3 regions of the Glutamicibacter sp. BW78 genome follow, and region 2 is predicted to be linked to each of the others. Evidence: predicted binding sites of a transcription regulator. Region 2 holds the regulator's gene; each other region holds the start of a gene.
The links. Region 2 encodes LexA, which represses DNA repair genes until DNA is damaged. Its sites were predicted from a motif close to TCGAACANNTGTTCGA; they were not measured.
Positions count from the first base shown of each region.

Region 1: the regulator LexA is predicted to act here: its motif matches at 1,864-1,879, upstream of ruvA (Holliday junction branch migration protein RuvA).
Region 3: the regulator LexA is predicted to act here: its motif matches at 1,641-1,656, upstream of uvrA (excinuclease ABC subunit UvrA).

Region 1 covers NZ_NRGU01000023.1:14,944-19,208, reverse strand. Annotated here, with positions in the region: gene pdxT (pyridoxal 5'-phosphate synthase glutaminase subunit PdxT) at 1-468, shown strand, start outside; gene CIK75_RS03490 (YebC/PmpR family DNA-binding transcriptional regulator) at 471-1,229, shown strand; gene ruvC (crossover junction endodeoxyribonuclease RuvC) at 1,236-1,820, shown strand; gene ruvA (Holliday junction branch migration protein RuvA) at 1,931-2,554, shown strand; gene ruvB (Holliday junction branch migration DNA helicase RuvB) at 2,564-3,640, shown strand; gene yajC (preprotein translocase subunit YajC) at 3,771-4,187, shown strand.
Region 2 covers NZ_NRGU01000008.1:205,144-209,408, forward strand. Annotated here, with positions in the region: gene CIK75_RS01795 (ATP-dependent DNA helicase) at 1-1,648, shown strand, start outside; gene lexA (transcriptional repressor LexA) at 1,707-2,432, opposite strand; gene CIK75_RS01805 (LysM peptidoglycan-binding domain-containing protein) at 2,696-3,094, shown strand; gene CIK75_RS01810 (histidinol-phosphate transaminase) at 3,163-4,265, shown strand, end outside.
Region 3 covers NZ_NRGU01000006.1:117,302-121,566, forward strand. Annotated here, with positions in the region: gene uvrA (excinuclease ABC subunit UvrA) at 1-1,570, opposite strand, end outside; gene CIK75_RS00645 (GntR family transcriptional regulator) at 1,703-2,080, opposite strand; gene CIK75_RS00650 (MBL fold metallo-hydrolase) at 2,187-2,858, shown strand; gene CIK75_RS00655 (hypothetical protein) at 2,877-3,080, opposite strand; gene CIK75_RS00660 (TM2 domain-containing protein) at 3,305-3,712, shown strand; gene CIK75_RS00665 (hypothetical protein) at 4,256-4,265, shown strand, end outside.

The sequences.
Region 1 (4,265 bases), on a different contig from region 2:
GACGGCTTCCCCGTTTTCGGTTCCTGTGCCGGACTGATTTTGTTGGCTGACCGGATTCTGGACCCCGCCACGGATCGCCAAGGTGTGTCGCAGCAGAGTTTCGGTGGCATCGATATGAGCGTGCGACGCAACGCTTTCGGCCGCCAAGTCGAGTCTTTCGAGACGGATCTGGACTTCAAAGGACTGCCTGATCGCCAGGAGAACACCGCACGGGATGGCGCGGGACGGGCAGCACCGGTGCATGCGGTGTTCATTCGGGCGCCATGGGTCGAATCGGTGGGTGGAGGGGTCGAAGTTTTGGCCTCCGTCCACGTGCCGCCGGGGCTATCGGGCACGGATCCGGGAACGGACAGTAGAATCGTTGCAGTACGTTCGGGATCTCTGTTGGCGACATCCTTTCATCCGGAAGTCACGGGGGAGCGCCGGATCCACGAACTGTTCATCCAGCTGATCAAGGGAGAAGCGTAAGCATGTCAGGCCACTCCAAATGGGCAACCACCAAGCATAAGAAGGCGGCCATCGACGCCAAGCGCGCGAAGTCGTTTGCCAAGCTCATCAAGAACATCGAGGTCGCAGCCCGCGCCGGTGGCGCCGATATGGCAGGCAACCCTGGCTTGGAGGTCGCCGTTGCCAAGGCGAAGAAGACCTCGGTGCCGAACGACAATATCGACCGGGCCGTCAAACGCGGTGCCGGACTGACCGGCGAGGTCATCGACTATGCCGAGATCATCTACGAAGCACGCGGACCTCAAGGCTCTGCGCTGCTCATCGAGTGCCTGACCGATAACAAGAACCGGGCCGCTTCCGAGGTGCGCCTGGCCATCACCCGCAGTGGTGGGACCGTCGCGGACCCGGGTTCGGTGGCCTATATGTTCACCCGCAAGGGCGTGATCTCGGTGCCGAAGAACGAGCTGACCGAAGATGACCTGCTGATGGCAGTGCTCGACGCCGGTGCCGAAGAAGTCAAGGAATCCCGGGACAGCTTTGAGGTCCATTGCGAACCGACTGACCTGCAGTCCGTGATCAAGGCGTTGGAGGAGGCCGGCATCGAGTACGAATCCGATGAGGTCGAGTTCGTACCGTCCATGCAGGTCCAGATCGACGCAGCAGCGGCACGTAAGTTCCTCAAGCTTGCCGATGCCCTCGAAGAACTCGACGATGTGCAGAACGTGTACTCCAATGCCGACCTCACCGATGAGGTTATGGCCGAACTCGAAGAGGACGACTAGCACCCCATGGCGTTGCGTGTGGTCGGCGTCGACCCGGGACTGACCCGTTGTGGTTTGGCCGTGGTCGACGTCGAACCCAACCGGCGGGCTTCCCTGGTTGATGTCACGGTGGTCGGCACGTCCCCGGACACCCCCTTGGATCAGCGCCTTCTGGCCATTGCCGAAGGCATCGACGCGTGGTTGGACCAGCATTGCCCCGACGTCCTCGCCGTCGAACGGGTCTTCAGCCAGCTCAATGTCAGCACGGTGATGGGCACCGCGCAGGCCTCGGGGATCGTCATTGTCGCCGCAGCCCGTCGCGGCATCCCGGTCGCCTTGCATACACCGACCGAGGTGAAGGCCGCTGTCACCGGAAGCGGACAGGCGAGCAAGGCAGCCGTGGGCAAGATGGTGGCGAAGATCCTTCGCCTCGCCGAGCCACCCAAACCTGCCGATGCCGCCGATGCCGCCGCCTTGGCCATTACGCACGGGTGGCGCGGTGCGGCCCCCGGCTCGCAGGCCTCCACCGGCGTGACTGCCGGTTCCAGCGGTTTGACCCCGGCGCAACGAGCCTGGGCTGCCGCCGAGGCAGCAACACGTCAACGAGGCTAACCGAGTCGCTGGGCCCGGAATCATAGGCCAGCAGGTAAGGTATTCGTAGATATGTTCGGATGCCGTGTTGCGGTCGCCGATACCAGGACGACGCCGGAGGAAGTCTTTTAATGATCAGTTCGCTTAAGGGTGTGGTGAGCCACGTGGCCCTCAACAGTGCCGTCATTGAGGTCTCAGGTTTCGGGATGCTCATCCAGGCCACCCCGCAGACCCTGTCCGGGCTGCACGTGGGCCGAGAGGCAGTAGTCCACACCTCGATGGTGGTCCGCGAGGACTCGATGACGCTCTTCGGATTTGCCGAAGCGGGGGAGCGCGAAGTCTTCGAGGTCCTGCTCTCCGTGGCAGGGATCGGTCCGCGGCTGGCGTTGGCGGTTTTGGCGGCCCATACTCCCGAAGACGTCAGGGTGGCCGCCTCGGACGGGGACGCCAAGGCTTTTTCCCGGGTTCCTGGAATCGGACCCAAGGGGGCCCAACGCATCGTCCTGGAGTTGGCCGGAAAGCTCACGCCCACGGGCGAATCCACCACGACACCGCAGGGTACCGCCCTGCCGGCGTGGAAGGACCAGGTGCTCCAGGCCTTGACCGGGTTGGGCTGGTCGGAAAAGGATGCCGAAAAGGCGGTGGTGGCCACCGAGAAGGCCGAACCCGGGCTCGTGGCCACCGGCCAGGTGGGCACCATCCTCAAATCCGTGTTGCGCGATCTCGGTCGTGGCGCCTCAACCGGCGGGCGATAGGCTAGAACCATGACCGAGAACCAGCAGATCACCGCCTCCACCTCGGAGCCGGAGGAGCGGGCGCTCGAGTCGGCACTGCGCCCGAAGAACCTCCATGACTTCGTGGGCCAACCCCGGGTCAGGCAACAACTATCCCTGGTCCTGGAAGCCTCGCGGATCCGCGAACGGGCAGCCGACCATGTTCTGCTCTCCGGCCCCCCAGGGCTGGGCAAGACCACGTTGGCCATGATCATCGCAGCAGAAATGAACGCCCCGCTGCGCATCAGCTCCGGTCCCGCCATTCAACATGCCGGGGACCTGGCAGCCATCCTCTCCTCGCTGACCGAAGGCGAGGTGCTATTTTTGGATGAGATCCACCGCATGAGCCGTCCAGCCGAAGAAATGCTGTACATGGCCATGGAGGACTTCCGGGTGGATATTGTTGTGGGCAAGGGGGCAGGGGCCACGGCGATCCCCCTGGAAATCCCGTCCTTCACTCTCGTCGGGGCCACCACACGCGCCGGCCTGCTGCCCGGGCCCTTACGCGACCGGTTCGGCTTCACCGGACATTTGGAGTTCTACGCGACCGAGGAACTCGAATTGGTGTTGCGGCGTTCAGCGATGCTCATGGATATGTCAGTTAATTCCGCTGCCTTCGCCGAGATTGCCCTGCGTTCGCGGGGAACACCCCGTATTTCCAACCGCCTGCTCCGCCGTGTCCGTGACTGGGCTCTGGTCCACGGGATTGAGCAGATCGACGCCCGGACCGCCTCCGCGGCACTGGACATGTATGAGGTCGACTCCAGGGGGCTGGACCGGATGGACCGCAACGTCCTTGAAGCCCTGTGCACCAAGTTCGGTGGCGGACCGGTGGGCCTGTCGACCCTGGCCATCGCCGTGGGACAGGAAATGGAAACGGTGGAGACCGTTGCCGAGCCTTTCCTGGTGCGGGAGGGCCTCCTGGGGCGCACGCCACGCGGGCGAATCGCCATGCCGGCCGCCTGGGAACATCTGGGGTTGGCCGTGCCGGCCCAAGCGGTTCAATACGATACCCCGGGCGGCCAATTCGGCCGTCAGGACTCCACGGAGAACCCCTCAGCCAGCTGATGCGTCATGCCGGGAAGGGGCCAACAGTCACGGAACGTCCAGAATAGGCCTATACAATAGTGTCTTGCCCTCCGTGGACGTTGTCGAAAACGTGCGCGGAAGTCCCCGGAACAGAAACAGGTAGTAACTCTTGACCTCCACCGTATTCGCTCAGGCGGGTCAGCCCGCGGGCTTCGACCCGATGACCCTGATCCTCATTTTGGCTTTTGCGTTCCTCATCTTCATGATGTTCCGCGGACGCAAGAAGGCGCAGAAGAAGCAGCAAGAGCTGCGTTCGCAGCTGAGCGTTGGCTCCGAAGTGATGACCAACTTCGGCCTGTTCGGAACGGTGGTGGGGATCGACACCGACGATAATAAGGTCATTCTGGAAATCTCCCCCGGAACCACCGCCACGGTCCACGCCCAGGCCATCGCCAAGGTCGTTCCCGTCGCTGAGTCAGGCAATGACGCCGGTGTCCCGATGGACGATGCCGAGGCACCCGCCGGAGAAACTCCCGAGGAGACCCTGCGCCGGCTTGATGGCGAAGGCAAGAACCCGAACGACTAGATGCATCGCGGCGTCGGCCTCCCCTGGGGGCCGACGCCGCGTTCTGCCGTACTCCGACGTCCTTGAGCGACGTCTTGA
Region 2 (4,265 bases):
CGGATACCCCGATGAAGATGAAGGGGCACTCTTCGCGCTCGGTGACGATGGGGCCGCCCGGCCGCTGACGGCTGGCGCAGGGCCCACCTCGGCACTGGGCCAAGAGGTCGTGCGCGTACGTCAATGGGCCGAGGAAACCGATTCGGGTGACCGCGATGATCTGGTCCCGGGGGTCAGCGATCGGGCGTGGAGACAGGTCTCCGTGAGCGCCATGGACTGTCTCGGTGCTCAACGATGCCCCATGGCCGAGGAATGCTTCAGTGAATTGGCCCGGAAGAAGGCCGGCGACGCCGACATCGTGATTACCAACCACGCCCTGCTGGCGGTCTCGGCCTTTGAAGGACTGGCGGTGTTGCCGGAGTTCGACACGGTGATCATCGATGAGGCGCATGAACTCCAAGACCGGGTGACCAATTCAGTGACGCGCCCCATCTCTGCTGCGCTGGTTGCTGCGGCAGCTACTGCGACCCGACGCAATTGCAAAGGTGTCGCCGTCGAAGCGCTTAATCAGGCCGGCAAGGCGCTAGCGGACTCCTTGGAAGGTGTCCCGACCGGTCTGCTACCCAAGGGTCTGAACGAGGAGCAGGGTGCTGCCATTGCCGCTGTGCGTGAGGCGGTCCGCACAGCGTTGTCTGATTCAAAACCCGGAAACGGCGAAACTGCTGATGGTGGGCGCCAGATGGCCCGGTCCCAATTGCTGTATCTCCAGGAACAGTGCGAACGCCTTGATGGTCCCGCCGATGAACGGGAAGTCGTGTGGATCTCCCGACAAGGAAACTTCACCCCGGGCGCCGGCTACAGTGCTCCCGATGAGTCGGCACCAGCGACCATCAATGTCGCCCCGCTATCGGTGGCCGGCAAATTGCGTGAGGGCCTCTTCGATGGCCGTACGGTTGTGCTGACCTCAGCCACCCTGGCCATAGGTGCCGCTTTTGAACCGGTGGCCGGTTCGCTTGGACTTCTGGGCGAGGGCGCTCCTGCCTGGACAGGTATCGACGTCGGTAGCCCCTTTGATTACTCCCGACAGGGGATGCTCTACGTCGCACGGCATCTGCCCAAGCCGTCGCGAAATGTATCCACCGAGGCGATGGATGAGCTCGCAGATCTGATTGGGGCATCCGGTGGGGGAGTGCTCGCCCTGTTTTCCTCGCGTCGGGCCGCCGAGGAGGCTGCCGAAGCCTTGCGACCGCGGGTCACTCCGGAAATTTTGTGCCAAGGCGAATCGAGCATGTCCACCCTGGTCAAACAATTTGCCGATGAACGCGACACCTGCCTCTTTGGCACCATGACCCTCTGGCAGGGAGTCGACGTCCCCGGTCAGTCATGCCGCCTGGTGGTTATTGACCGGATCCCCTTCCCCCGTCCGGATGACCCGCTGTCCACGGCGCGCAGTCGGGACGTGGCCCGCCATGGCGGGAACGGTTTCATGGCCGTCTCCGCCTCCCATGCAGCGGTGCGTCTGGCCCAAGGGGCGGGCCGACTCATCCGATCGACGGACGATCGTGGCGTCGTGGCCGTATTAGATTCACGGTTGGCCACTGAACGCTACGGTAGCTACCTGCGGGCATCGCTGCCCCCCATGTGGTCAACCACGGATAAGGACGTCGTGCTGGGTTCATTGCGCCGTCTGGCGGCCAGCGAGCACTAGATAGAGATGAAGGAGGGCCCCGTCCACGGACGGAGCCCTCCTTGGTCTCTACAGCGGTCTAGATCGAGCGCATCACCGAAACGACCTTGCCCATGACGGTGGCATGATCGCCCAAGATCGGCTCGTACTGGCGATTCTGTGGCAGCAGCCAGGTGTGGCCGTCACGCTGCCTGAAAGTCTTCACCGTGGCCTCGTCGTCCAATAAAGCCGCGACGACATCGCCGTTCTCTGCATGTTGTTGGCGGCGGACGACGACCCAGTCCCCATCACAGATCGCTGCTTCAACCATTGAATCGCCGCTGACCTTGAGCATGAACAGCTCGCCGTGCCCAACCAGCTGGCGGGGCAGGGACATCACGTCTTCCACTGCCTGGTCCGCCAGAATTGGTCCGCCCGCCGCGATGCGCCCCACCAGAGGCACACGGGCCACCTCTGAGGAGTCGTCCGACTCCACCACTGAAAGTGTCGGGCGGGGCTGCACCGGCTCTTCGGGGGCGAGGGACAGCTGTGGGTTCGCTGCCGTCTCCGGGTGCCCGGAACGCAGGATTTCCATGGCCCGCGGGCGGCGCGGGTCCCGCCGAATGTAGCCGAGCTTCTCCAACTGAGCGAGCTGGTGGGTGACGCTAGACAAACTCGCCAGACCGACGGTGTCGCCGATTTCGCGCATGGACGGCGGGTACCCCTTATCGGCCACGGCATCCTGGATGGTTTCCAAGATCCTCTTCTGTCGGATAGTCAACCCCTTCGGTGCCTTCTTCGGCGCCGGATTCTCAGCTGAGCTCATGATCCATCCCGTCCTGGTAAATCGCCGGCGTACCGGGGCTGTGCGCAATGTGTCGGATGCAACTGGTGGACTCTCATCCATCCAGCCGATGGCTTCTACTCTAGGGCAGTCGTCGACGTCATTCAAAGATTTATTCGAACGTGTCTCGACAATCTTCGTACATAGATGCTAAAAATGAGACAGAAGTTCGAATATGAGTTCGAAGACGGGAGTTGAATCCCGCAACCAGGACCCGCTTCGGCGGACAACAGGAAGGTAAGACCATGGCGCAGATCGCACTCGCGACCCCGGTGTTCCTCAATGACGATTCCGTTCAGACCATTTCCTCCCACCCCGCCAAAGCTCGCAGTGGCCGCCTGACGCTGACTCGTCGGGGCCGGTTCATCCTCATCGGCTTGCCGGTCATGCTGGTGGCCACCACACTCCTGGTGCTTGCCGGTATCTTCACCGCTCCGGTGATGGCCTCTGACGCCTCCGACACGACCTCTGTTGAGGCGCAGACGGTCTCGGTCATGGAAGGGGATACCGTCTGGGCCCTGGCCGCGGAATTCGCTCCGCAGCGCGACCGCCGAGACGTTGTGGCGGAAATCACCGAAATGAATGACCTGAAGGGATCGGTCCTCGTCCCCGGCCAACAGATCTTCGTTCCCGCCGGCAGCTAAGCCTCCTTTATGACCCCGGGCCCCGGCCCCGATTCCCGCCACGGACGGACGGGCAATAGAATGGGGCCGTGAGTGATCAGCTGGAACGACTGGCCAAATTGCCCCTGCGTGAGAACCTGCGGGGCATCGAACCCTACGGCGCACCCCAACTGGATGTTCCCATCCTGTTGAATGTCAACGAGAACACCCATCCGCTGCCCGCAGCCGTGAGCCGGGCCATCTCCGAAGACGTGAGCGCAGCCGCAACGGACCTGAACCGCTACCCTGACCGCGAGTTCACCGAACTGCGTGAACGCCTTGCCGGATATTTGGGGCACGGGCTGGGAGCCGAAAGTATTTGGGCGGCCAATGGCTCCAACGAAGTTCTGCAGCAGATCCTCCAGGCCTTCGGGGGGCCGGGGCGGACCGTGATGAGCTTCCCTCCGACATATTCGATGTACCCGCTGCTGGCCAGCGGTACCGATACCACCTACCTTGCCGGAGCGCGGGGCGAGGACTTCGGACTCAGCGCCCAGTCAGCAGCGGATCAGGTCGCAGCGGCCGCCCCGAATCTGGTGATCCTTTGTTCACCGAATAATCCGACAGGCACCGCCCTCGGGTTGGACGTCGTTGAAGCCGTCTACGAGGCGGGGCGGACCAGCCAGGCGATCGTCATTGTTGATGAGGCCTACGCCGAATTCGCGCTCAGCGGGACCCGGTCGGCGCTGACGCTGCTTCCCGGCCGTGAACGACTGATCGTCACCAGGACCATGAGCAAGGCCTTCGCGCTGGCTGGAGCACGGCTTGGCTACCTCGCCGCAGCTCCGGAAATTGCCGACGCCCTGCGCTTGGTGCGTCTTCCGTACCACCTCTCGGCCGTCACTCAGGCCACCGCCAATGCTGCTTTGAAGCAGGTTGATGCCTTGCTGGCCACGGTCGAGGACATCAAGGGCCAACGCGACAGGATCGTCAGCGAACTGACCCGGTTGGGTTTGAAACCTGCGGTGAGTGACTCCAACTTCGTGTTCTTCGGTGGTCTCGAACATTCCAGTGCGACCTGGCAGGGCCTACTCGACGCCGGCGTGCTGGTCCGCGATGTGGGCATCGCCGGCCACCTGCGGGTCACGGCGGGAACGGAAGCCGAGACGACCGCTTTCCTCCACGCGTTGGAAGCCCTCGTGTCCTCCGCCCC
Region 3 (4,265 bases), on a different contig from region 2:
GGACACCGACCAGTCCCGAACCGATCTGGGTGGCCAAGCGGATACGTTGCGCCTCCCCACCGGAGAGCGTGCCGGCGGCCCGTTCGAGGTTCAAGTATTCGAGTCCGACGTCGAGGAGAAAGCGCAGCCGGGCCTGGATCTCAATAAGTACCTGGTGGGCGATCTGCTTTTCTCGTCCCGACAGGACCAGGGCGTTGAGGAAGTCGGCGCATTCGCGCATCGGCATGGCGGAAACTTCGGCAATGGACTTGCCGTTGATCAGTACCGATAGCGAGGCAGGGTTCAGCCGGGCACCGTTGCACACGGGGCAGGGGATCTGCCGCATGTATTCCTCGTACCGGTCCCGGGCGTGATCGGATTCGGTTTCCAGGTGCTTGCGGTGGATGTACTGGATGACGCCTTCGAAACCGGTGCTGTATTTGCGTTCGCGTCCGAAGCGGTTGCGGTACTGGACGACGACCTTATGGTCCTTGCCGTTGAGGATCGCGTCACGCTGGGTATCGGTGAATTTGCGCCAGGGGGTATCCAGGTCGAATTTCAGGTCATCGCCCAGACCCTTCAGGAGCCGGTTCCAGTACTGCGTGGTGGCAACGCCCAGCGACCACGGCGCAATGGCCCCTTCCGCCAACGTCTTGCCGGGGTCGGGGACGACCAGGTCTTCGTCTACCTCCAGTCGGGTGCCGATGCCGGTACATGCGGGGCAGGCGCCAAAGGGATTGTTGAAGGAGAAGGACCGCGGTTCGACCTCATCAATGGCCAGCGGGTGCTCGTTCGGGCAAGCCAGGTGTTCGGAGAAGGCCCTGACCCGTGCGTCGTCTTTCTCTGGAAGGTCAACGAAATCGGCGAGCACGCGGCCATCGGCCAGACCCAGAGCCGTTTCGATGGAGTCCGTCAACCGTTGACGGATGCCATCCTTGGCGACGAGCCGGTCAATGACGACCTCTATGGTGTGTTTGTACTGCTTGCCCAGCTTCGGCGGATCACTGAGCTGGATGGTGTCCCCGTCGACCCTGGCCCGTGCGTAGCCTTTGGCTGCGAGCTCTTTGAACAGGTCGACGAATTCGCCCTTACGTGAGCGGACCACCGGAGCGAGGACCTGGAAGCGTGTCCCGTCCTCGAGCTCGAGCAGCTGGTCCACGATGGCCTGCGGCGTCTGCCGGGTGACTGGCTCATGGCACACCGGGCAGTGCGGGTGGCCGACACGAGCCCACAACAGGCGCATGTAGTCATAGATTTCGGTGATGGTCCCGACCGTCGAGCGCGGGTTCTTCGACGTCGACTTCTGGTCGATCGAGACTGCCGGGGACAGTCCTTCGATGAAGTCCACGTCCGGCTTATCGACCTGGCCGAGGAACTGGCGAGCATAGGCGGACAGCGATTCGACATAGCGGCGCTGGCCTTCGGCGAAGATCGTGTCGAAGGCCAGCGAGGACTTACCCGACCCCGAGAGGCCGGTGAAGACGATCATCGCGTCCCGCGGCAGGTCAAGGTCCACGTTGCGCAGGTTATGTTCCCGGGCACCCTTGACGAGAAGGCGTGACCGGTCATGTGCACGCTCAATGGATTCCATGGAAACGCTGGGAACGGATTGCAATTCGCTGGAGGAAATAGCCACGGATCCAGAGTAGTCGAACTTGGCGTCGAACACACGTTCGAAGGGCAAGGTTTTACCCGTGTTTCAGCGGGTTTGCTCCTGAGGTGTTCACTGCACGCGGAAGGCTGCCCGCAAAAATTCAACGGCACGGTCCTCGCCGACGCCCCAACTTTTGGCTTCCGTCGCCAATTCCTGGGCCGCTGAAGCAAGCCTGCGGTCCCCCTCGGAGCCCGTAGCCAGCACGACGGTTCCGTGACGTCCGCGGGTTTCAACAGCCCCTGCTTGTTCAAGTTCACGGTAGGCCCGGGCGACCGTGTTCACGGCAACACCCAGACGTCCGGCGAGCGCCCGCACCGAAGTCAGCCGGGTTCCCGGGACCAGCCTCCCCGAGCCGATGGCTCCGAGGATCTGCTGGCGGATCTGGTCGTACGGGTTCGCCGGCCCGTCCTTGCTGATGGCGACAAAGTCCAAGACGTCGTCATTCACTGGGTCTCCTTGGGGATCCGGGCCGGTCGCTGGCCGTTGCTGCGGGTGCACCCACAGTACCCGTCACCACTTTTCCCTCGTTCCGAGCAGCGCCTAGGCTGGCGTTATGAGCCCAGAGAATTCGCTGTTGCATGACCTGGCGGAGGTCACCATCCGCCGCGTGTCCGTTTCGTCGATGGACAACAACGCCTACCTCATCACCCATAAGCGGACCGGCGCGCAGGTGCTGATCGATGCGGCCGACGAGGCGTCGGCACTCCGCGGCCTCATCCACGACGCCGCCGCAGATGCGTCGGTGGCCCCGCATCTGGAATTGATCGCCACCACCCACCAACATTGGGACCACGTGCGGGCTCTCCGGGAGCTGGCCGATGAGACCGGCGCGCGGACGGCCTGCGGGGCCGAGGACGCAGAAGGTATTCGTGCGGCCACGGGAGTAGAAGCCGATGTAATCCTCGGCCAGGGCGATATCGGGAACGTTGAGGGCTTCGATCTGCGAACCGTGCATCTGCGGGGTCATACGCCGGGTTCCATCGCCTACATCTACGAGGACCCCTCGGGCCCGACGCATATCTTCAGCGGTGACAGCCTCTTCCCTGGAGGGCTGGGGAACACCGAAGGCGATACCGACCGGTTCGCCTCCCTGTATGAGGACGTCTCCGAGCGCCTCTTTGGGCAGTACCCGGATGACTCATTCGTCCACCCGGGTCACGGTCAGGGCACGACGCTGGGTGCCGAGCGCCCTCAGCTCCCTGAATGGAAGCAGCGCGGCTGGTAGACCGCTGGCTGGCCGCCCCTACTCGTGATGCAGTTCCCGGACCTCTCCGAACGGGACCGTCTCCGAAACCAGGGCTTGGACGCCAGTTCCGAGGAACCTCACGAGAACCCCGTACTCGCCTTCGGCAACGGATTCCTGCATGACGGGTCTGACGGTATCGAGGAAGGCTGGTTCGGCCCCCTCCAGATAGCTCTGGTAGGCGCGGGGTAGTGGGTTTTCCATGGCCGGTTCCTCCTGTGCGGTGTTCCGTCGGTGCTGACCCCAGCTCTACCACCCCTGACACGGCACGGGAAGGATTGGTAGAGCTGGCCGTCCACGCCATCTGGTTGCCATGTCCCCGGGACGGTCTCCTGAGAATCCAGACAGCAGTCAGGTGGAACCAAAAACCTCGGAGAACAGTACGCTCTATGGAGTAACTCACATTCACATCCATCCTTGGGGGAAACATGTCTGACACCAACCAGTCCGAAAACAGCGGCCAGGACCATGGCACGGCCTATCACCAGACTCCGTCACCGGACTCCGGCCCCCTGTCCCCGGTCCCGCCCCACCAGGTCACCCACATCACGGTCATGAATCCCAAAAGTGTCGGGCTCGCCTACGTTCTACTCATTTTCTTGGGCGGCCTCGGGATCCATAAGTTCTACGTGGACAAGGTTGGTATGGGGGTCACCTACCTCAGCCTCACTTTCGTCGGCGGACTGCTAACCCTGGTCTGGGTTGGGTGGTTGCTCATCATTGCCGTCTGGGTCATGTTGATCATTGACCTGTTCACGCTCGCCGGTGATGTACGCAGGTTCAATGCACGCCAACAGGCCCAGATCAGCAGCGGCGGCGCCTACGGTCATCGCTGACCAGGCGGTCCACCATCGGGATCGCCGGCACGAGACATGCTGGTTTTACCGGGGTGATCGCTCGAGGATGAGGGGACTTTCGCGCTGTCCACCACGACCGTCGGGCGGCTCTAACCATCAGGAGTTGGGCCGACATGAAGCCGTGGACCCGAACCACCTACCGGTGGGGCGTGCTGGGAGCCATCAGCGTAACGGCCGTCACTGGTTGCAGCGCCTTATCCGGGGGCCAGCACCGGTGACGGTGACCGTCTCGCCGCAGGCAGCGGTGCTGGCGCCCGAAGGCTCCTCGTCGCCGGGAGCTTCCACTCCCCCAGCGTCGGAGGCCCCGGCGCCGCCAAGGAGTCAGGCACCTACGACGCCGGCCCCGTCCAATGATCCCGCCGCCACATGGCCAGAGACTGCGCAGGAGGTCACCAGTGGCATAGCAAAAATCCACGTCGTCACCGGCGAAAGCGGAGTCACCGGCTCGGGTTTCCTGATCGCGGATGATTTGCTTGTGACGGCGGCCCGCTCATCACACAGGATGGTGCCGTTGTTGGTGTCGTGAGCCTGC